DNA from 3 places in the Paenibacillus sp. Soil724D2 genome. Region 1 is predicted to be linked to each of the others. Evidence: riboswitches for the same ligand, from Rfam matches in the RefSeq annotation. Region 1 holds a riboswitch; each other region holds the start of a gene.

The links. Region 1 has a riboswitch for cobalamin ahead of ASG85_RS12920 ((2Fe-2S) ferredoxin domain-containing protein). Riboswitches for the same ligand answer to the same signal wherever they lie in the genome.
Region 2: another riboswitch for cobalamin. It lies ahead of cobJ (precorrin-3B C(17)-methyltransferase); the one in region 1 lies ahead of ASG85_RS12920 ((2Fe-2S) ferredoxin domain-containing protein).
Region 3: another riboswitch for cobalamin. It lies ahead of ASG85_RS24825 (ABC transporter substrate-binding protein); the one in region 1 lies ahead of ASG85_RS12920 ((2Fe-2S) ferredoxin domain-containing protein).

Annotation. Positions count from the first base shown of each region.
Region 1 covers NZ_LMRY01000011.1:88,677-96,584, forward strand. The annotation lists gene rph (ribonuclease PH) at 1-630, shown strand, start outside; gene ASG85_RS12905 (XTP/dITP diphosphatase) at 614-1,261, shown strand; gene asnB (asparagine synthase (glutamine-hydrolyzing)) at 1,314-3,158, opposite strand; gene ASG85_RS12915 (hypothetical protein) at 3,337-3,693, shown strand; gene ASG85_RS36945 (DUF4023 family protein) at 3,740-3,853, shown strand; gene ASG85_RS37810 (hypothetical protein) at 4,022-4,159, shown strand; cobalamin riboswitch at 4,289-4,492, shown strand; gene ASG85_RS12920 ((2Fe-2S) ferredoxin domain-containing protein) at 4,524-4,892, shown strand; gene ASG85_RS12925 (energy-coupling factor ABC transporter ATP-binding protein) at 5,401-6,237, opposite strand; gene cbiQ (cobalt ECF transporter T component CbiQ) at 6,234-7,043, opposite strand; gene ASG85_RS12935 (energy-coupling factor ABC transporter substrate-binding protein) at 7,040-7,324, opposite strand; gene ASG85_RS12940 (energy-coupling factor ABC transporter permease) at 7,321-7,908, opposite strand, start outside.
Region 2 covers NZ_LMRY01000058.1:107,145-115,052, forward strand. The annotation lists gene spo0A (sporulation transcription factor Spo0A) at 113-907, shown strand; gene ASG85_RS32980 (helix-turn-helix domain-containing protein) at 947-1,177, shown strand; gene ASG85_RS38430 (YjcZ family sporulation protein) at 1,317-1,412, opposite strand; gene ASG85_RS32985 (MBL fold metallo-hydrolase) at 1,667-2,746, shown strand; gene ASG85_RS32990 (SRPBCC family protein) at 2,755-3,231, shown strand; gene ASG85_RS32995 (hypothetical protein) at 3,310-3,735, shown strand; gene ASG85_RS33000 (guanylate kinase) at 3,802-4,380, opposite strand; gene ASG85_RS33005 (hypothetical protein) at 4,544-4,774, shown strand; cobalamin riboswitch at 4,817-5,018, shown strand; gene cobJ (precorrin-3B C(17)-methyltransferase) at 5,159-6,853, shown strand; gene ASG85_RS33015 (sirohydrochlorin chelatase) at 6,872-7,858, shown strand; gene cobK (precorrin-6A reductase) at 7,855-7,908, shown strand, end outside.
Region 3 covers NZ_LMRY01000034.1:139,210-147,117, reverse strand. The annotation lists gene ASG85_RS24860 (MFS transporter) at 1-1,085, shown strand, start outside; gene cysK (cysteine synthase A) at 1,169-2,080, shown strand; gene ASG85_RS24850 (GNAT family N-acetyltransferase) at 2,249-2,545, shown strand; gene ASG85_RS24845 (Lrp/AsnC family transcriptional regulator) at 2,727-3,218, shown strand; gene ASG85_RS24840 (aminotransferase class I/II-fold pyridoxal phosphate-dependent enzyme) at 3,234-4,439, shown strand; gene ASG85_RS24835 (aspartyl-phosphate phosphatase Spo0E family protein) at 4,508-4,774, shown strand; gene ASG85_RS24830 (hypothetical protein) at 4,836-5,363, shown strand; cobalamin riboswitch at 5,396-5,549, shown strand; gene ASG85_RS24825 (ABC transporter substrate-binding protein) at 5,701-6,714, shown strand; gene ASG85_RS24820 (FecCD family ABC transporter permease) at 6,716-7,753, shown strand; gene ASG85_RS24815 (ABC transporter ATP-binding protein) at 7,759-7,908, shown strand, end outside.

The DNA of each region.
Region 1 (7,908 bases):
GAAGAACGCGTACCTCCTTTTATGAAAGGTCAAGGGAAAGGTTGGGTAACAGCCGAATATTCGATGCTGCCTCGGGCTACGCAGGTTAGAAATCAGCGTGAAGCTGCCAAAGGTAAGCTGGGTGGACGTACGATGGAGATTCAGCGTCTTATCGGCCGTGCGCTTCGTTCCGTGGTGAATTTGGAAGCATTAGGCGAAAGATCCATAACTCTGGATTGCGATGTTATTCAAGCGGATGGCGGAACTCGTACAACGTCAATTACCGGTGCTTTTGTTGCTATGGCATTTGCCATGGACAAGTTGGCGACAGACAAAAAATTAGCCAAATTCCCGATTAACGACTTTCTTGCTTCTGTGAGTGTTGGTGTTATCGGCCAAACACCGCGGCTGGATCTGAATTATGAAGAAGATTCACATGCTAAAGTAGATATGAACGTCGTGATGACGGGGCAGGGTCAATTCGTAGAAATCCAAGGAACAGGCGAGGATGCTCCTTTTTCCCGTAAGGAACTGGATGAATTGCTCGCTCTTGCTGAAACAGGCATCCATACGATGATTGAAGAGCAATCTAAAGTATTAGGCCCGATCGCTGATCGCATTCGAGGTGTACATCATGCTGCTACAAAGTAATTTCGTCGTTATTGCGACGCGTAACGAGGGCAAAGTCAAAGAGTTTGCGAAGCTTTTTGGAGCAAAAGGCTATAAAGTTCGCAGCTTAACGGACTATACGGATCTTCCGGAAATCGTGGAGAGCGGAGCGACGTTTGCAGAAAATGCACGGATAAAAGCGCAGATTATTTCGGCACATCTCCATGTGCCGGTTCTTGCCGATGATTCAGGTTTGTGTGTAGCGGCTTTGAATGGCGAACCGGGTGTTTATTCTGCCAGGTATGCTGGAGAGGATGCTACGGATGCGGACAATAATGCTAAGTTGCTGCAAGCATTACGCGAGGCAGACTCGGTAGAAGGATTGCCTGATGGTGCAGAGCACCCAAAGCTTCTTAGCGAGGCATCCTATGTTTGTGCGCTTACACTCATCGATCCTGTAGCGAATGAAGTGATTGAAGCGGAGGACTCTTGCCGCGGTTACATCATTGGGGAAGAACGTGGCGAAAGCGGCTTCGGCTATGATCCGTTGTTTTATATCCCTGCTCTTGGGAGAACAATGGCTGAATTAACGGTGGAAGAGAAGAATGAGATAAGCCATCGAGCCAAAGCTTTGCGCATGTTCTTGGATAGACTCCCTGATCAGAACGGGTAATTTCATGAAGAAAACCTGCTTCCACTTTATAGGTGGGTAGCAGGTTTTTCATTTATCGGATGGATATTTTATAGGAACGTAACCAAGTATCTACTTGTGCCAAATAGGCGAATAGTTGAGGACCTGTCATCAATTGACCAAACCATGGGAGATCGAAATCATTCGTCTCTGAGCTGGCAAGTGCGCGGATTTTCTTAACATCAATGAAGGGAAGTAAGGGTGAGCTGGGGTCATCCAGAATTTCCAGAACCCATTTTCTCACAGCTGCTAAGTAGTTAGGATTGTGTGTTTTGGGATACGGACTTTTCTTGCGAGTTAGTACATCCTCAGGAAGAACACCTTTGAGCGCTTTACGCAAAATGCCTTTCTCCCGATCACCCGATGTTTTGATTTCCCAGGGAATATTCCAGACATACTCAACAAGACGGTGATCACAGAAAGGGACGCGGACTTCAAGTCCGACGGCCATACTCATACGGTCTTTTCGATCTAGAAGTGTCGGCATGAACCGGGTAATGTTTAAGTAAGACATTTCTCGCATACGGTTTTGCTGCTGCGTTTCCCCAGCTAACCGCGGCACTTCGCTGAGCGCTTGCTGGTATCGATTATTGACATACTCGACTGGTTTGATCCAATCCACAAGATCTGGAGCCAGCAGGTCGACGCGATTGTTAAGTTTTAAAGACCAAGGGAACGTATTTGCTGCCAAAGCTTCTTCGTTGTGGAACCAAGGGTATCCACCGAATATTTCGTCAGCTGCTTCGCCGGAAATGGCAACCGTCGCTTCTTTTTTGATCTCACGGCAAAATAAATAAAGAGACCCATCAACATCAGCCATGCCTGGTGTATCACGGGCAAATACTGCTGTTTTCAGAGATTCAACAAGCTCGGGTGTGTCGAATTCAATATAGTGATGCTCGGTTCCTAGATGCTCTGTCATCCGTTTAATCCAAGGTGCATCTGAATTTGGCTGAAATATGTTGGCTTTAAAATGCTTGTCATTATCTTTGTAATCAACGGAAAAGGTATGCAGAGCGCCTTGCCCGCTTTCTTTGTAATGAGCAGAGGCAAGTGCAGTAAGTGCACTAGAATCCAGTCCACCAGATAGAAGGGTACAAATGGGTACATCAGACACAAGTTGACGTTGGGATGTGTCTCTAAGCAGTTGTTGAACTTGCAATGCCGTAGCAGCAATATCGTCCGAATGCTGGTGGCTTTCGAGCTTCCAGTACGTACGGATGGATAAGCCATTGCGGTCAAATACTGCGCATTGTCCTGGTTTAAGCTCTGACATGTTGCGATAAATGCCATGACCAGGTGTGCGAGCTGGACCTACTGCGAAAATTTCGGCCAAGCCTTCAGCACCAACCTCTGCTTGAAAGTCGGGGTGCGCGAGTATGGCTTTCGGCTCAGAGCCGAATAGAAGCACACTATTTTGATGAGAATAAAAAAGCGGCTTTACGCCAAGCCGATCTCTGACTAAATAAAGGGATTGTTCTTGATCATTCCAGGCCGCGAAAGCGAAAATGCCATTCAGTCGATCTACACAAGCTCTCCCCCACTCAATAAAGGCAACGAGCAGCACCTCTGTATCACAGGTCGTGCGGAAATGATGTCCACGAAGTTCGAGCTCCTTTTTGAGTTCAGGGGCGTTATAGAGTTCGCCATTATATACGATCGTATACGTGTAGTCTCCTTGTTTCCGTACCATGGGCTGAGCGCCGTTTTCCGGATCCATTACACTAAGACGTCGATGGCCGAGGGCACAATGCTGTGAAATCCATGTACCAGAAGCATCAGGTCCACGCAAATGGAGCGTTTCCGTCATATTTTCTAGAATGGACGGGTACCCGGTCAAGTCTTTCCGCCAATCTATCCAACCCGTTATTCCGCACATAGACGTTCCTTCCTTTCTTTATAAAGAGAGCATGATGATAAAAGGTATGCAAACGGAAGGTAGATAATGTCTGTCCAGAAGTGGATGGGCGCAGTCAACCGGACGGATTTTGTGTTTTGTTGACAGGCCTGATACAATAAACCCAATTCTTACTTACTAAAGGACAAAGGTGATGACAATGAAAAAGAAACACTCTAAAGCACAAATTGATTATCTGGCTTCAAGAGAACATTTTTTGCAAATCAGTAACCAAGCGGATAAACGAATTACGGAATTAAAAGAAGAAGGTAAAGAAGTAGGGCAAGCAGAAATGGAAGAAATTATTGAGCGTGTCGGCTTGCATCGTGCTTACAACGAACTTACCCAAGCGGAGAATGTTTTGATTAATTGGACACAAACAGCTATTAAAACAGAGCCGGAATTTATTCAAAACCGCACTAATTTTGAGGAATTGTACGAAAAAGTCAAAACAGATGCAGAAGCAAGAGGCGCGATTCTTAATCTTGCCATGCGTTTAAATTTAGAGCTTGTGTGACATTCTAAAGAGGTAGTGCCATTCTTTCTTCAGGAGGCGAATGCTCATGGATAGTCATTTCATTAGCAAGCTGCACGACAAGCAGAGGAAAGCCGCGAAGAATTTCAGGACCCAAGGTGACGGTCAGCCAGGCAGTAATTTGCCGCACAAGAAGCACTAAAGTCTAATGGCACCATCAAGAGCCTGTAGGGAGATTTCCTTACAGGCTTTTGCTTTTATTATCCATTTGCCTTCGTCCTTTATGGGTATTTTATACAGCATATTTGAGGTTGTATCTCACCATACTAATCAAGTGATCATTATTTCAACTCATAGGAGGATTCCCATCATGAGCAAAAAGAAAAGTAAAAGTATGGATCAGAGGATACAGAGCACAATCGATCATTCGAAGCAATCTTCTCGCATACAGTCCAATCTGGACTCAACAGAGCCTGGTCATCACCAACCGAATCGTCCTTCCGTTTAAACGAGTGAATTGAAATCGTAAATACAGCTTCGATGAAGTCCCTACCATTTGGTTGGGGCTTTTTCCTTGTACATAGATAGACTTATGAGGTATGATGATTGAGTTTAAAAGATTTGAATAAGCTCGAACAATTTCATATACGAAATAGGTGCTTACAATCCGCTTTCCAAGCGCAGAGTAAGCTTAAAAGGGAAGATCGGTTAGAAGCCGACGCGGTCCCGCCACTGTAACAGAGGAGTCAACGTCTCTATGCCACTGATCGACCGATTGGGAAGGCTGACGTTTGATGAAGATCCTGAAGCCAGGAGACCTGCCTATTTCAGCAGCACAGTTATATACCTACGGGAGATAGGGAGGTGTTCTTATGAGTACGTGGGATCTTTCAACAGTCCAACATCATGTACTTATCTGTAACGGGGGATCTTGCCTGAAAAATTCAGGAGACGAAACAACGCTAGCCATCCGAGATGAAATTTCGAAGCACGGAGCGGAGCATCTTATACATACCACTCGGACTAGATGTAATGGCCGCTGTCAGGATGCAGGTGTTGTTACGGTGTATCCGCAAGGGATTTGGTACAAGGAAATGACACCAGAGACTGGGAGAAGGCTTGTTCGAGAGCATTTACTAGAGGGTAAACCACTCCAAGAACATATGATTTATAGCTTTGAGGAACACTTTGTGCCAACCGGAAAAGGAAATAAGGGCATTAGTCGCGTTCAAAATAAATAACCGGATAATGAAAGTTTAAAGGGGCTTATCCCAAAAGGTTTATAACCTTTTGGGATATCTACCTTTTAGTTCGTATCCATAAGGACTTCCGCCAATAGGTGGAGGTCCTTTTTGGTCAGAATTAATATGTTTTAGGTAAGGGGAAAGCAAAGCCTACCCCTTACCTATTCGGGTGCTCCAGAATAAGCACATTTCCTTGCTTATTCAGCGCTGACGCGCAGGATAGCCTACCGGGAAGTTGATTTTCGACTTCTCAGACTCTGTCGGCTCGGCGAGCTCTCACAGAAAGCGCGTTTTTCGCGCTTATTCGTTCGGGTGCTCCAGGATAAGCGCGTTTTCCTCGCTTATTCAGTGCGGAGGCGCAGGACGGCCTACTGAGAAGTCGATTTTCGACTTCTCAGACTCTATCGGCTCGGCGAGCTGCATGCATGTATACAAAAAGAAGCTATCCCTCTAATCACAGTTGGGACAGCCTCTTCTTAACTCTATTTATATTCGTTAATGATAGTTATAAATAGACCTTTTGTAATAATGTCTTAAAATCACTCACATTCTTAGGTGCCGAGATTCCCTGACGACTAGCTTCGGGCAATGCTTCCCACAGATCTAGCAGCATGGGCCTATCAAGACCAAGACCAATAATAGCCTTGCTATCTTTGAATATATCATCTGGCGTGCCTTCCATGACGCACTGTCCTTGATCCATCACGAGAATCCAATCAGCCCATGAGTAGGCAAGGTTCATGTCATGGGTAGCCATGACTAACGTGATGCCGCGATTATGTATACGGTCAAGTTCCTCGACAAGCTGTTGTTCCGATATGCGATCCAGATAGGCCGTTGGTTCATCCAGAAGTAGCAGCTTAGGTTCAAGCACAAGCACACCGGCTAAGGCTACACGTTTCTTTTGGCCGAGGCTCAAGTGGTGAATAGGTGTGTTTGCTAAGTGCTCGAGCCCCATCGTTCTTAATATAGCTTCTGCTCGGCGGTTAATCTCAGGCTCAGGAATGGCAGCATTCCGCAGACCGTAGGTGACATCCTCATAAGGAGTATTCAGAATGAGCTGCTGTTCCGGATCTTGAAAGACAAGTCCAACGTCTTGACGTAATTGCTTGAGTTCTTTGCGGGTATAAGTTAAAGCTTCGTTCTTCCATACAACTTGGCCTGATGAAGGTGAATGAATGCCAATAGCTTGAAGAAATAATGTTGATTTGCCAGAACCGTTATGACCGCAAATAGCTGTTTTTTTTCCCTCGGGGATGCGGAGCTTTAATTTGTTTAAAGCCATGTTCTGAGAAGCGGGATAGCTAAAACTAACTTCTAAGGTTTCTAGAATCGTGCTCATCGGATACTCCTCCAATTCCAACGCAGCCAAATTTCGAGCAGCAGTAAGAGCGTGAGTCCTACATAACTTTCCAATTTATATCGAAAAGGTACAGGGTTAGCTCGGTAGGGGGCCATGTGAATGTCATCCGTAAAACCTCGGGAGACAAGGCCATTTGACAATGATTTATACCGCTGCATCGTTTTAATAAACATTTGAACAATAATAATGGCTGTATCCTTTAGTCTATTTTGGAAACCAGTCTGACCGCCTCTAGATTGCTGAGCCACATACATGTTATTGGCAATTTCAAATAGGATGAACAGAAACCGATACATAATAAGCATAATTTCCAGAACTAGCTTGGGAACACGAACTTTTTGTAAAACTTGCAGCATTTCGGAAAAAGGAGTGCTGAACATAATAAAGGACACGCAACTTAGACTTGCTATGATACGAACGAATAATTTGCCAATTAGCAAAAGAGCTGTTGAAGAAACGGACAACTTCCAGTCCATGAATGTAAAGGCCGCCACCTCATGGATATCAGGCAAGGCTTCTTGCAAAGGACGGACCTCTACCACTATTGCGGGTACACTACCTACAAAAAATAGGCATGCAGCACCGATGATAGTTACATAATATTTGATTGGAATACGAGCATAGACTACCGTCCATACGGCCATCCAAATCGCTATAATTACCTGGACCGCTGGATGCGTTAGATAAGAAAACAACAGCATGGTAACTGCAAAACCGCACTTCCACATCGGTGATAGGGGGCGTAAGGCATTTTTATAGGAGAGCGAGTCGATTAATTTCATCATTGGTTTTTGGACTTAGACGTTTTCCCTTTGAAATAGCCAAAGGCATACCCGATGAAGCCAGCCCCGATGGCAGCTTGTAAGGCGAACAGCATACTTTCCGTCTCAGCTGGGAGCTCAAATAATGAAGAGAACCATGGCGTATAGGAAGGCTCAATACTTTGGATTAATTGTTCAGCGGCATCATCAGATCCACCAAATTCGCCTTTTGCGAAAATAAGGGGTAAGACTGCCAATAATACAACGGCAATTAACATCAAGGTATTCACAGTACGAGTTTTCATAGCTCAGAAGCTCCTTTCATTTTATGTTGTAGAATGGATAGCTCTTTTGGGCTGTAAGATTGTAACCAATTCCATATTAATACGGTTAAAATACCTTCACTAATAGCAAGAGGAATTTGTGTAATGGCAAAAATACCGCCGAATTTCAAAAAGGATGCTATAAATCCACCTTGTTCAGCTGGGAATGCAAGAGCTAATTGGACAGAAGTAACAATGTATGTGGATAAGTCGGCAAGAGCAGCTGCCAAAAATATCGACCATTTTTGTTTGCCTGTTGTTTTCATCATGGACTTATATATGAAGTAACCAACTACTGGACCGGAGAGGGCCATGGAGAAAGCATTTGCCCCGAGTGTCGTAAGTCCTCCATGAGCAAGTAAAACCGCTTGAAATAACAAAACAATCGATCCTAGGACGCTCATAGGGAGCGGTCCGAACATTACGGCTCCTAAACCTGTACCTGTTGGGTGAGAACTGCTTCCGGTTACAGAAGGGATCTTCAATGCCGACAGTACGAAGGTGAATGCGCCAGCAAGGCCAAGCATAATTTTGAGCTCTGGATGTTCTTTCGTAATTTTGATAAG
Region 2 (7,908 bases), on a different contig from region 1:
TAAAAGAAAAGAAAAATAATATTCGACAGAAGGAATTTAAGTTGGGGTGTCGAATACCTTTACTTAAGAGAGAATTACCAACTTGTATGAGTAGCTAAAGGAGGATTTTAAGTTGCAAAAAATTCAGGTGTTACTGGCAGATGATAATCGTGAGTTTACCCATTTATTATCAGAGTTCATTGGTGAGCAAGAGGATATGGAAATTGTAGGAGTGGCGTACAACGGTAACGAAGTTCTTCGTTTTCTTGAACAACAACGTGAATTGCCGGATGTACTCATTTTAGATATTATTATGCCTCACTTGGATGGCCTGGGTGTACTTGAAAAAATGCGTGAGATGAATCTTCCCACACAACCGAAAATCATCATGCTAACCGCTTTTGGGCAAGAAAATATCACTCAAAAAGCTGTGCAACTTGGAGCCTCTTACTACATTCTTAAGCCTTTTGATATGGAAACGTTAACGAATCGTATTCGCCAGCTTGTTGGCAACAATCAAGCATCTGCAACAACTTCAACGTCGCGTGCAAATATTGTACATATGCCTAAAGGTAAAAACTTAGATGCTAATATCACTAGCATCATACATGAAATCGGCGTTCCTGCGCATATTAAAGGATATCAATATCTTCGCGAAGCGATTACTATGGTTTATAACAATATCGAAATCCTTGGCGCGATCACCAAAACTTTGTACCCAGCTATTGCTGAGAAGTACAAGACTACGCCTAGCCGCGTTGAACGGGCTATCCGACACGCGATTGAAGTCGCTTGGACGCGCGGCAACATTGACAGCATTAGCTTTATTTTTGGCTATACGATTAATATCTCGAAATCAAAGCCGACGAATAGTGAATTCATCGCGATGGTTGCCGATAAGCTTCGTATCGAGCATAAGGTTTCTTGAGAGGGTTAGAATCTTTGTAATGTTTCGGAGGGCATCAGAATGAAATATGAGCTCGGTCGCTGCCTACTTAGTGAGCGATTACTTGAGTCCAACATGACTATCGGTGAACTGGCTCGAACATTGTTCTACAAGCCAGAGCGGATTACCGACTTTGTTGAAAACAAAAGAATCATGCCGCTTAAGTCTGCTATATCTATCACTGACACCCTAGGGTGTGATGTGAATGATTTGTATGAATTGGTTACGATCGAGTCTAATATTTTGAATTGATGGCTGTAATCCTATATATCAAAAAGCGGGCGCTCTTATCCAGAGCGTTCTTTTTAGTTTATTTTAGACTTAAAATGAAGAAGGGAATGTTAAAAAGACTACCTATGAGTATAGGTAGCCCTTCTATATTGATTTCTAATTACCAAACAAATGCGCTAGTGATGATAACCAGCAAAATAAACAGTACCAAGATTGCTGCTGGAGAAGTATAACCTACGCCAGTTCCACAACTCATCCGAATCAACCTCCAACTGATATTGGTTTGTGTTTCAAGATAGCTTATGACTATTTTTGAGGAAAGTTTGGGCGAATCGAATGATTGTGCTATTGTCCCTACTCTTGAAAAAAATCCGATTGGAGGTTGTTAATCAATTCTTGGAACCTCACGATGCGGATTTACGTTAATACATCTAGTCGATTATTTTCATTAGAAATTAAAAGACTATTCCAATAAGTTTAAGCTTGGAGGCGGCATAGAAGTTGTTATTTATATTGACGAGTATCGTAGTGGGAATTGTGTGCGTTATTGTTCTATTTATGAATGTTTACCCTGTTTTTGGACGGAAACCATCGAAGGAGAAGACTCTGGCTTTCTCTCGATCCTCTCAATATTTGAATGGGAAATTCGAAAATCCAGTTCCTACCATGATGAATATGGGCTTCAAGAATACAGTGGGGATCTTGCTCGATTTTGCTAAAAGCAGTCCTAATCGACGTCCCAATACGCAATTAGTTATGGGAGCCCCCGATTTGACCAAGGATCTGGAAACAAAAGTGACCTGGTTTGGTCATTCGGCTTCCTTACTAACGATCGATGGGAAAGCCCTCTTATTAGATCCCATGTTCGGGAAAGCTCCTTCTCCGTTTCCATGGTTAGGGAAGGGAAGATATAGCGGTGGATTGCCTTTTGAAATTGAGCAGCTGCCTGTGATTGATGCCGTCATTTTGTCACATGACCATTATGATCATTTGGATTATGGAACGATCATGAAAATTAAGCATAAAGTGAACAAGTTTTTAGTCCCGCTTGGGGTTAGTGGTCATCTGATCAGATGGGGTGTCCAGCCAGAGAAGATCGAAGAGTATGATTGGTGGGATGAGTTAACGTTTGAAGGTTTAACGTTAGCCTGTACGCCAGCTATACACTTTTCGGGGAGAAGCATGACGGATCGCGGTGCTACCCTATGGTGCTCGTGGGTGATCAAAGGAAAGCAGTCCAGCATTTTCTTCAGCGGTGATAGTGGGTATTCCTCTCATTTCAAAGAAATTGGACTTAAATATGGTCCGTTCGATCTTACTTTGATGGAGTGCGGTCAATACGATGATCGCTGGTCTGATATTCATATGATGCCAGAAGAAACGGTTCAAGCCCATATGGATGTGAAAGGGAAGCTGATGATACCGATACATTGGGGGGCATTCACGCTGGCCTTGCATGATTGGACAGATCCGGTAGAACGTGCCACAAGGGCAGCGCATGTTAACAAAGTGTCAATTGTCACACCAAAAATAGGTCAAACTGTTACCGTGAACGCCGCGGATTACCCGATAGAAGCTTGGTGGGAGTAGAGGAATCAATGCCAACTATACGACAGGAGTTACTTATTCATGCACCTATCGAGGTTTGTTTTGATTTGGCAAGGAGTATAGATATCCATGCGAAATCGACCTCCCATACGAAGGAACGAGCAATAGCAGGCAGGACTCAGGGATTGATTGAGCATGGAGAAACAGTGACTTGGGAAGCTTATCATTTAGGTATTAAGCAGCAGTTGACTGCCCAGATTACTGAGATGGAGAAGCCGAATTATTTTGTAGATGAAATGGTAAAAGGGGCATTCAAGCGATTTCATCATACACATGAATTTGTTACTGTAGATCAAGGTACATTGATGGTAGACACGTTCGATTACACATCGCCTTTTGGAGGATTGGGGAAGATTGTTGATCACTTGTTTCTAGCAAAGTATATGACTCAATTTCTTAAAATGCGCAATAACTATGTGAAGAAAATTGCTGAAGAGATAGCCCAGTCTACAAGGTCTGTTAGGTAAGAACTGGATAGTAAGACTCCCACATGTTATTATGGATAAGGCTGGTAGGTCGAAGTGATCAGGAGAGAAGAAGAATCTATGGTTGAACAAAAAAGTGAACGAAAATTCCATTTTCTGGGTGTGCTGCTTGGTATAGCGGTCGATAACTTAGGGACTTTGATATCGACTACGTTAATTGGCGGTATATATTTTGCTAATCGCCCGGTGGATGAGCAAGATGTAAGTGTTATATATTCGAATGTAGGCCTATTACTCTTGCTTTTGGTAGTTGGTTTGTTCTGGTCGTTTCTTGGCGGATACATCGCCGCTAAGGTTGCGAAGCGTGCCGAATACTTCAATGCAGCCATTATTGGCGTCATCGGCGCTGCAATCGGATTTGATTCTATGTTAACGAATCATAGCATTCCATTATGGTATGAGTTGATTGGTTTTGTCGTCATCGTACCGGTTTCACTGTTAGGTGGATTTGTGGCCTTGAAGAGGAAAAAAGCCCCATTAAAATGAATGTAGGATCGTAAAAAAGAGACTCGGTGATGTCGATCACCGGGTCTCTTGGCGTTATTAGCACATTTAACTAGTTGTAGTTGGCATGTGAGCGAGCATGGTTGCCTTTACTTTGTCGATCGTTTCTTGTAAATTCATATTCTCAAAAACATGCTCACAATCTTTGCGGTAGGAGACTTCCTCTATGTAGTGGTTCATGTAGTGGTCTATGACGTCCGTTGGCGTGTTTCGAGCAAGCATGCGTTCCATGATCGTTTGTTTGTTGACATAGATGAACAAGCGGATTGCTCTTTCTCCAAATGTATACTTGAAACGGTTAGCTGCATAACGATTCACAATGACATAGATAAGTCCGTCTTTGCGAAGCGCTTCATCGATGTCCGCTTTCTTAATCCCATAGAAATTCCCATCAATTTCAGCAGTTTGAAAAAATTCACCTGCAATGTCACAATCGATGAAAACTTTGCGTGAGATGAAATTATAATCTTTCCCGTTGACTTCTTTGGGTCTAGGTGTTCGAGTTGTGTAGGAGACGACAGATGAGAAACCAAGTTCTTTGGCAATGTGATGGGCAATTGTTTTACGACCGGAACCGCTTGTGCCAGTAAATACAAACACCAATCCATTCGTTTCATGACTGCTCATATCAATTCCTCCTTCATATAATGAAAGCGATATCTTGATAGATTCATTATAGTACGAAAATTCTGAAAATTAAAGAAATACTTTCTCGTTTGATAGGAATCAAAGGGTTAAAATACGCTATAATAGATAGCATCACGTCGTTTAAATGGAAAGGAATCTAACAATGCCTAAATATGCGAATTTGAGTGCGGAAGCAACGGAATTTTTACGTCAAAAAACCGGAAGCAGTCACTTAGAGTGTTATACCTATATTGACCCGGAGCGTGGAGAGGATAGTTTTTTTATCGTTAAAACGATCAACAAGGTCATTCAAGTTTCTTTTGCCGAAATGACCTATGATCCAAGCAGTTACCAGAGTTTGATGGAAGGACTCTACCGGGCCATCTATGAATAAATACGTGACAACCCTATCGATAGATGGTAGGATGATCGTAATTGCATATCAATGGAATTAGGTGCCATATATCCTTTCGGATTTATGGTTAAAAGGGAAGACCGGTGAAATACCGGCACGGACCCGCCACTGTAAAAATCGCCGTTATTACGGTAACTCCTTGCAACATGCCACTGGGTAACAACCTGGGAAGGTGCAAGGGGATGATTAAGTCAGGAGACCTGCCTAATTCAACAACACAATAACCCTACGAGGAATTAGGGAGTGTTAGAGAGCGGTTACTTCTGGTTTTATTAACTGTAGTAATTTACCAAGCATTTCTAACATGACTTATGTTAGGGATGCTTTTTTTGTTTGTGTAATTATGGGAAAGGGTGATACAAATTGTCAGGAAAACTGCTCATTATCGGCTTTGGGCCGGGGAGTTTTGAACATATTACGAAGCGTGCACGGGAAGCGATTCAGGAAAGTGAAGTTATCATCGGATATAACACCTATGTGGATCTTATCGCAGGTCTGTTAACTGAACAGCAAGTAGTTCGAACAGGTATGACAGAAGAAGTGAGTCGTGCGCAAGAGGCTGTGCGGCAAGCCAAGCAGGGTAAGAAAGTTGCCGTTATTTCCAGTGGAGACGCCGGCGTGTATGGGATGGCCGGTCTTGTCTATGAGGTATTGATGGAACAAGGCTGGACCCGTGAGGATGGCGTCCAAGTGGAAGTGATTCCTGGCATTTCAGCTGTTCATTCGGCTGGATCTCTGCTAGGTGCTCCAATTATGCATGATTCATGCACTATAAGCTTAAGTGATCATCTTACGCCCTGGGAGCTGATCGCGAAGCGGGTCGAGGCAGCGGGGATGGCGGATTTCGTTATTGCCCTCTATAATCCGCGAAGCGGTAGACGGACTAGACAAATCGTTGAGACTCAGCGCATACTCCTAAAGCATCGTTCTCCTTTAACACCTGTTGGGATTGTCAAAAGTGCTTATCGAGATCGCGAGCATGTTGTTGTGACGACGCTTGCCGATATGCTGAATCACGATATTGGTATGTTAACAACCATTATTATTGGTAATTCTGCAACTAAACTGTATGAAGGTCTCATGATTACACCACGCGGTTATCAGCGGAAATACACATTAGGGGCTGAAACACAGCCGCTTAAACCACATCAAAGGTTGAAATCCGAGGCGGAGCCGTGGGCTTTGGAACAATTGGATGAGCAGGATTGGGATGAATCCATGGAGGACTTCGATGAAGATGATGAACTCATGGATGATGAGGTTACTGAAAGTAAAGAACCGTCCCTGCTGAAATCATCGCCGAATTTGTCACCTAGCAACTCCTTACAACTTGCAATGGAAGCCTTGCAGCTAGTATCCAAAGGGACTGAAGTGGTGCCTTTTGAATTTGACAATAAGCTGACTGCGACCCAATCGATCTTTGAGTTTGCCGTAAGCCCAGGTATTGCGAATAAAAAGTTAACAGCAGCCCAACTGTGTGCTTTAGGCGAGATTGTTGGAGATCGTGGAGATATTGAGTACTCACCGCATCATCAATTGATTGTTCGTGTGCAAACCAATAACCCTAAGCAGATTACCTCCGAACTAAGTGTGCTTGGATTATTGTTATCTCCGATTGGTGATGTTGCCCAAATTAAAGCATGCGACTTTTGTAATTTGGAAAAAGGTGAATCTATTCCTTATGCGGAAGCCATTCATAATCGAATTGGTAATCTAGAGGTGCCAAAAGAGCTGAAAATTGGGTTCAATGGATGTGGTATGGCTTGTTATGGGGCGGTTCAGCAAGATATCGGCATTGTTTACCGCAAAGAGAAATTTGATCTATTTCTTGGCGGAAAAACAGTAGGTCGAAATGCACATGCGGCTCAGCCTGTTGCAGAAGGAATTGATCCTGAGGAGCTTGTTGGATTAGTTGGCAGAATCGTGGAACGTTACCAAAAAGAAGGACACCCGAACGAACGGTTTCATAAATATTTCAAGCGTGTTAAAGAAATTGAAGGTTACCGCCATCAAGAAATGGTAGGTTTCGTCATCGAGAATGCCATTTGCGGCGATTAGAATTAGGAGGAATAAAAGATGAATGCTGTTTTATTTGTGGGTCATGGGAGTCGGGAAGAAGGCGGGAATGAGGAAGTTCGCCTCTTTGTTTCAGAAATTGCGAGTAAGATGCAAGAGCAAATTGTGGAGACATGTTTCTTGGAATTTGTTCAACCAACGATTATGCAAGGAATTGATCGCTGTGTAGAGCTAGGGGCTACTCATATTGTGGTCATTCCGATTATCTTATTTGCGGCTGGACATGCGAAAATTCATATTCCGTCTTCTATCGATGATGCGAAATTAAAATATCCTTTTGTGAAATTTACATACGGTAGACCTATTGGGGTACACGAACAAATTCTGGATATTTTATCCTCTAGGGTAGAAGATCTCGGAGTTCAATTGAAAGAGGACTTAGGTGAAACAGCTTTACTTATTGTTGGACGTGGAAGCAGTGATGCAGATGCGAATAGCGATCTGTTTAAAATCTCTCGTTTATTCTGGGAGAAGCTTCAGGTGAAATGGGTGGAAACAGCCTTTATCGGAGTTACAGCACCTCTGATGGATGCTGGGATTGAGCGATGTTTACTGCTCGGAGCGAAGAAGGTAATCATTTTGCCATATTTCCTGTTCACAGGCGTTTTGATTGGGCGCATGGAACAATTGGTTCAAGGGTATCGCGAAACATATCCAGATAAACAATTCCAGATGGCACCTTATTTTGGCTTCCATCCGCTGCTGCAAGAGATTCTGATTGGACGCGCGCAGGAGGCGCTTCAGGATGAAGTGAAGATGAACTGCGACATGTGCCAATATCGACTAGAGGCAATGAAGCATATTGATCATCATCACCATCATGATCATGACGATCATCACCATCACGATCACACTCACGACCACGATCATCATGACCATGAGCATAAACACGACCACGACCACGACCACGATCACGAGCATCACGAGAATCACGAGAATCACGAGCATGATCATGACCATGCTCATTCAAGAGGTGACAAACGATGATTCTCGTTCTTGCAGGTACGAGTGACGCTAGGGAGCTGGCGTTAGGAATT
Region 3 (7,908 bases), on a different contig from region 1:
ATGACTACGCTTTAATCGGTTGGTTTACATTAACAACGCATTTAACAATGGCGCTTACTTTTTGGTTGGCAGGGAAATGGGTGAAGGAACACAATAAAATGAACTGCTTACGGCTCGGGGTAGCATTTTCGGCGGGCTTTTATATGCTGGTATTGTGGCTTGGAGCAAGCAGTTTTCACTATTTTGTCTGGTTAGGGATGGTACAGGGGATTTCAGCTGGCTTATTCTGGGTTGCTTTTAATGTTGTTTATTTTGAAGTGACGGACCCTGATAATCGAGATCGGTTCAATGGTTGGGTAGGGCTATTGGGTTCTGGCGCAGGAATAATCGCACCATGGATCTCAGGTTTACTAATTGTGAGTCTGGGAGATGGTGCTGGGTATCGGTTAATTTTTTCCATCTCGTTAGGTATCTATTTGTTAGGCGTGATTATCAGTTTCTTTTTGAAAAAACGGAAAGTGCAAGGTACCTACGAATGGTTGTTTCCCTTCCGTTGTCTAAGGCAAGCTGAGACACCTTGGAAGCGCGTGTGCTTAGCTTTGGTATTTCAAGGAGTTCGAGAGGGTGTCTTTGGTTTCATGATCGGACTTCTCGTCTACATATCCACATCAAGTGAAGCGAGCTTAGGGAGTTTTGTGCTAATTACTTCTGCGGTATCATTAGTGAGTTTCTGGGCGGCGGGACGATTTATTAAGCCACGTTTTCGAAAGATCAGTATGTTGATTGGCGCTGCTATGATTGTAGCCGTTATTATTCCTTTTTTTTGGAAAATGGGGTATGGCACTTTACTTATTTTCGGCATAGGAGCTTCGCTCTTTTTTCCGATGTACTCGGTGCCTATGGTGTCGGCTGTATTCGATCTAATTGGTTCAAATGAAGTGAGCGCTAAGCAGCGGGAGGAATATGTTGTTCTTCGTGAGCTTTCACTTAATGTGGGGCGTGTGTGCGGTGTGCTCCTATTCATTTGTGTCATTTCGTGGAGCACGGCCCCGCTTGTAATAAACGTACTGTTGCTAATCATTGGCAGTTCATCGCTGTTCAGCTGGTACTTCATGAAGAAGCAGTTAACTGTAATTAGAACTTGACATCTTTCACGCTTCTCTATAAAAATGTGGGTATAGATTGTTTTATTGGGAAGAGGTGGGGGTAACCCTTGACACATAAAAAAATGGTGAATAGTATCACAGACCTGATAGGTGATACACCGGCCGTGCGGATTAACCGGTTGGTAGGTCCGAATGATGCGGAGCTCTACGTGAAGCTTGAATATTTCAATCCAAGCGGCAGTGTAAAAGACCGAGCTGCGTTCAATTTAATCGAGCAGGCGGAGAAAGATGGGCTGCTTCGTTCTGGCGCTACGATTATCGAGCCGACGAGCGGTAATACTGGCATTGGACTTGCCATGAATGCGGCAGCCAGAGGCTACAAGGCCATTCTGATCATGCCGGACAACATGACCAAAGAACGCACTAATCTGCTCAAGGCTTATGGCGCAGAGGTTGTACTTACTCCCGCCGCGCTGCGGATGCCGGGAGCGATTGAGAAAGCGAAGGAGCTGCGCGATCAGATACCTGGCAGTTATATCCCACAACAGTTCGAGAATCCGGCGAATCCAAGCATTCATCGGACGACAACGGCTCCCGAAATTCTGGAGCAAATGGAAGGGCGTCTGGATGCATTCGTAGCAACATCAGGCACGGGCGGAACGATTACTGGAACAGGCGAGGTGCTTCGGGAAAAGCTGCCGGATATCCAGATCTACGTGGTAGAGCCGAAGGGTTCACCGGTTCTTTCTGGGGGAAACCCTGGTCCGCATAAACTTGTTGGAACAAGTCCAGGGTTCGTACCCGCTATTCTGAATACCAGCATATACGATCAGATCGTGCAGGTGACTGACGATGATGCAATCCGAACCATGAAAGATCTGGCCAGCAAGGAAGGCATTCTAGTAGGACCCTCTGCCGGAGCCTCGGTGTGGACAGGTATGCAGATAGCCCGTAAGCTAGGAGCGGGCAAGAGAGTGCTCTGCATTGCTCCGGATACGGGCGAAAGATATTTGAGTATGGACATTTTTGATTAAATTCATGAAAAAGTTAACCAATATGAGCGGCCCACCGGATCCAAATGATTCGGATGGGCCGTTCTTCATTATTTCTTATTAAAAATTAATGAAAGAATGTTGAATAAAAATACATAATTGAGTATAATTATGAGTATAAGATGGTTTGGGATGAAAGGTGGAAATACAGTGAAATTAGCCTATATTAATGCGCTTCCTGAAGAAGGTCAATTCCAGGAATTTATACAGACATATACAGAAGAATGCATAACATTTGGAGCTCAAGCAATTGTGAATTGGAACGATTTCCAATCGGAGCATGTTATTTCGGTTTATGATGAGAATAAACTTGTCGGAATCGGTTGTATGACGGAAGAATGTCATGTCCATGTGCGTCCTGCGTATGAGCATCGTGAAATTGAAACCATGATGAACAAATTGCTGCAAGCCGAATCGAAGTTTAGTTTGGTTCACGGCCAATCCTGATGATACAGGTAAGATGAGGCTATTCGGAGATCCGGGTGGCCTTTTTCCTATTAGGTGGGTGGAAATTTCGGTTATACAAAAATATTCCGCTCTAAAACAAGCTCAGTAATTGAATTAGGACAGCAATTCATTGTAAGATTAAAGGATGAACGAATCAGATTTCAGAAAGGTAGGTTTAACCATGGATGCTTTGAAGCTTAAAATTCTCGAACTACTGAAGGAAGATGCCCGCAGGAGTGCGGACTTGATCGCCACTATGCTAGGAACGGCGGAGGCCGAAGTGGCGCGAGCGATAAGCGAGATGGAAGCGGATAAGGTCATCGTCAAATATGCGACAGTAGTGAACTGGAGTAAAGTGGATGACGAAAAGGTTACCGCCCTAATTGAAGTGCAAATTACGCCGGAACGCGGGCACGGGTTTGATGCTATCGCGGAACGGATCTATTTATATCCAGAAGTCAAATCGGTTTATCTTATGTCTGGCGCTTATGATTTACTTGTAGAAATAGAGGGCAGTTCCCTCAAACAAGTCGCTTCTTTCGTGTCCAACAAGCTTTCGCCGATTGATCGTGTACTTTCAACAAAGACGAATTTTATATTAAAAAAATACAAACAAGACGGCATTATATTCGAAGATCAGGAAAATGATCACCGAATGCTCGTTTCGCCGTAAAGAAGAGGGAACGCCATGATCAAGGATGAGATAACGATACAGCAGAATAAGGTAAAATCGATGCAGGACTACCTCGCTCCTGCCGTACGTGAAATGAAGCCTTCAGGTATTCGGAAGTTTTTTGATTTGGTGAGTAACAGCAAGGAAGATATTATTTCGCTTGGTGTAGGGGAACCGGATTTCTCGACGCCTTGGCATGTCCGCGAAGCAGCTGTGCATTCCTTGGAACGCGGTAGAACGAAATACACGCCAAACTCAGGTATACCTGAGCTTCGTGAAGCGATTGCCGATTATCTTCATACGTCCTTTAAAGTGAAATATGAGCCATCGAATGAAGTCCTTGTTACGGTTGGCGGCAGTGAAGCGATTGACTTAGCTCTCCGAGCTTTGATAACGCCGGGCGACGAGATTCTTATACCTGAGCCTTGTTATATTTCGTATTCCCCAATTACGAGCATAAGCGGCGGCGTAGCTGTTGGGATCGAGACCTTCGCAAAGGACCAGTTCAAGCTGACTGAGAAAGCACTTCGCGACGCGATTACGCCACGCTCCAAAATATTAATTCTCTGCTATCCTAGTAATCCAACAGGCGGAATTATGACCTATGAGGATTGGCTTCCGATTGCCAAAGTCATTGAAGAGAACGATCTTATTGTCATTTCCGATGAAATATATGCCGAGCTGACTTATGGTCAGAAGCACGTGAGCTTCGCGGCTATTCCTGGCATGAAAGACCGGACAATTTTGGTTAGCGGGTTCTCCAAAGCTTTTGCCATGACAGGCTGGCGTATGGGATATGCCTGCGGTCACCAGGAGCTGATTTCGGCGATGACCAAAATTCATCAATATACGGTGATGTGCGCACCAGTTATGGGTCAAGTTGCTGCTCACGAGGCGTTGACGAATGGCATGGAAGAGAAAGATCGGATGATCGAGTCCTATAATCAACGCAGACGTTTGATCGTTAAAGGGTTCCGAGATATTGGTCTCGAATGCCATGAGCCGCAAGGCGCTTTCTATGCTTTTCCAAGTATTGTTGCTACAGGATTAACGTCAGAAGAGTTTGCGCAGCGGCTATTATTTGAGTCAAAGGTTGCTGCTGTGCCTGGAGATGTGTTTGGTTTAGGCGGAGAAGGCTTCTTACGTTGTTCCTATGCCTATAGTGTTTCTCAACTAAATGAAGCATTAGAGAGAATTGGGAATTTTATGAGAAAATTGTAATGAATAACGTAAATAAATATGTTCATTATTGATGAAAACTGGTATTCTTGTAGTAAGGAGGGATGAGCATGGCTTTTATGGAATATCAACTATCAACCTATCAAAAACATTTTCAAATTCGAGAACAGGATTTCGGACAAAGTTGGTTAACCAAGCGTGCGAAGAAGCAAAACTCCCTTACCTTATTAGAAGAAGAGATTCATTCTCTGCGACGCAAGTTAGAACAGATGGTTTTTGATGGGAAAGAAATGACATCTGATTCCGTTGTTGAATTGAGCACAATCCTAGACCAAAAAATAAATGAATATATGCATAATGGGAAAAAAAGTCGGTGAAAACCGACTTTTCTCGCGACTATCGATAGATTCAGATAACAAACGGAGGTACGCTCACAACATGAAAGTGAAATGGCTGTTGGTTATGATGGTGGGGCTTATGGTAATGCTTACGGGTTGCGGCGGGCCGAAGCCGGATGTATCTATATTTATTATGGGTTCTAATGGTTTTCCAAGTGAAGCGGGGGACAAGCTGGAGAGTGCTTTGAAATCGAAGGTGGGCGAGGTTCCTACAGTCAAAGTCAATACATCGCCTATATTCTCGTTGGAAAAAATGATTGTGGAACTGGCTGCAGGAGGCAACGGCATCTTCATTCTTGCTGAAGATCAATTCAAATCTTTAAGTAATCAAGCAGGTTTTGTTTCTTTGGATGATACGATCAAACCGGAAGATTATCCAGATGGCGTTATTCAAATAGCTGAAGAGGGCAAGCCAGCTGAAAAGCATCTATATGGTATTCCGCTTGCAGGAAACAAATGGATGAAAGAGCAAGGTTTTGAAGGGAAAGGCTTGGTGGCTTTCATTCCTCAAAATGCTCCGAAGCTGAATGAGTCGAAGCAAGTGCTCAAAGTAATTGCACAAAAGTAACAAGAAGTCTATAATCGACAAATAGATTGATAGTAAAATATGCAGCCATAGGTGCTGGTAAGCTCGTTATGAAGAGGTTGCCACTTAAAAGGGAAGCCGGTTGAAGTCCGGCGCGGTCCCGCCACTGTAATCCAGGCATAGGTTGCCAGGAGAGTCAGGATACCTGCCCATGGTGCCGTTTACGACATCCTTCGAGGAAAAGGATCGCGTTAAATCAGGAAGCAATCGCAGGGTTGCTGATCACCGCGATTTATCGTCCCCTTTGTTCCTTCGAGAACAAAGGGGCTTTTTTGTTAGGGTCAATCGACATAAATTGTTTAGAGAGAGGGTTTACAAGATGAAAAGGAATTCAGTAAAAAAAGCATTTATTCTTACAGTAGCTTTAGTAACAGCAATCAGTCTCGCAGCTTGCGGTAAAAAGGAAACGGAGATCTCTAATCCGTCTAAGCTTGGCGGAGAGGGGACGAAAGCTCCTGCTGCAACGACGACACCAACAACAGCAGCCAAAAAGACGGTCTATCCATTGAAAATAAAGGATGCTACGGGCAAGGAGTTTATATTTGATAAAGCGCCTGAGCGTATTGCATCCGTGTCCCCAGCGGAAACTGAAGCTCTTTTTGCAATTGGGCTAGAGGCTAATATTGTTGGTGTATCTGATTATGATGATTATCCAGAAGCGGCTAAAACAAAACCGAAATTAGGCAGCATAACGAAACCTAACCAAGAAGCGGTGATCGCAGCTAACGCGAATGTTGTATTCACGGGGGTTTCGATGAAACCTGATACGGTAGAAAAGCTGCGTGCTTTAAATATCAACGTGTTTAAAGTGGAGCCCAAAACGGTAGATGATGCCATTGCTGACATACAAACCTTCGGATTGATTACCGATCATCAGGAACAAGCGGAAAAAATTGTCGATAAAATGAAAGCGGACCGTCAAAAGGTTGTTAATGCGGTGAAAGACGTGAAACAAGAGAACAAGAAAAAGGTATACATTGAATTTGCCCCGGGATGGACGGTGGGCAGTGGCGAGTTTATGGATGAATTGATCAAGATTTCTGGCGGTGTTAACGTTGCGGGAGACAAAAGTGGCTGGTATGAAATCAGTGAAGAGAAAATCATTCAACAAAACCCTGGTGTGATTCTGTTCGCCAATGGAGTAGTCGATAGTAAGAGCAAGAAATCACTAGATGAAATTATCCGCACACGAAGCGGTTGGGATGCTATTGATGCCGTGAAGAATAAGCAGGTAGTTGGCCTCGACCAAAACATGCTAAGCCGTCCGGGTCCAAGACTGACCGATGGATTGCTTGAAATGGCGAAAGGCATTTATCCTGAACTGGTGAAATAAAATGAAAAGAAAATTAATGCTATGGGGAGGAGTAGGGGTTATACTCCTTCTTCTTTCTATTGTGGCGAGCTTGTCGCTGGGTACCGCTAATCTACCTGTACTGCAAATCGCCAGTATTCTCGCCAAGCATATCCCTTGGCTGGGAGATCACATCCATGCCAACTGGCCGCAATCGTCGGAACAAATCATCAATAAAGTACGATTTCCCCGTGTTTTACTAGGGATTCTAGTAGGGGCATCCCTCTCAATCGCAGGAGCAGCCTTTCAAGGTGTGCTGCGCAATCCGCTTGCGGATCCTTATGCACTCGGTGTATCCTCGGGGGCTTCTGTAGGAGCTGCGTTTTTAATCTATTTTGGACTGCAAGTGGCGTGGTTTGGGCAATGGTCGATCCCTATTGTTGCCTTCGTAACGGGACTTATTTCTTTATTTCTGGTTCTTAAGCTTGCTCAGATCGAAGGGAAGCTGAAGATGGAGACGCTTATTTTATCTGGCGTGGTCATGCAGGCTTTTCTAGGGGCAATCGTATCCTTCATGGTGTCTATTTCCAATCAAGTCATTAATGAAATTATTTTCTGGCTAATGGGCAGCTTGGCCATGCGAGGCTGGTCATATACATATATCATTGCACCCTATTTAATTATCGGTTTTGTCGTGCTGCTTAGCTATGCAAGGTCGTTAAATTTACTAGCTCTGGGTGAACGTCAGGCGTCACATCTCGGTGTTAATGTAGAGCGTACGAAGCTAATTGTACTTATTGTGGCGACATTCCTTACTGCCGCTGCGGTATCCGTTGCAGGTGTAATCGGCTTTGTCGGGCTCATCGTGCCGCATTTAGTCCGACTAATAGTAGGTCCGGATTATCGGTTGATTATTCCATTGTCCGCAATTGGTGGCGGCATTTATGTCCTCTGGGCAGATACACTTGCCCGTACCCTGCTGAGTCCAACCGAAATTCCGCTTGGAGTCATCACGGCATTTCTGGGTGCGCCATTTTTTGCTTATTTGCTCCACAAGGATAAGAAAACGTTAAGAGGTTGATCAAGATGATTAAAGTGGAGCACCTTTCCCAAAGCTTTCGGGAACAACAAGTGCTGGAGAACATCAGCTTTGAGATCAAGCAGGGTGAATTTTTTGGCATTATTGGGCCAAACGGCAGCGGTAAGTCGACGCTACTCCGTCTAATATCAGGGATT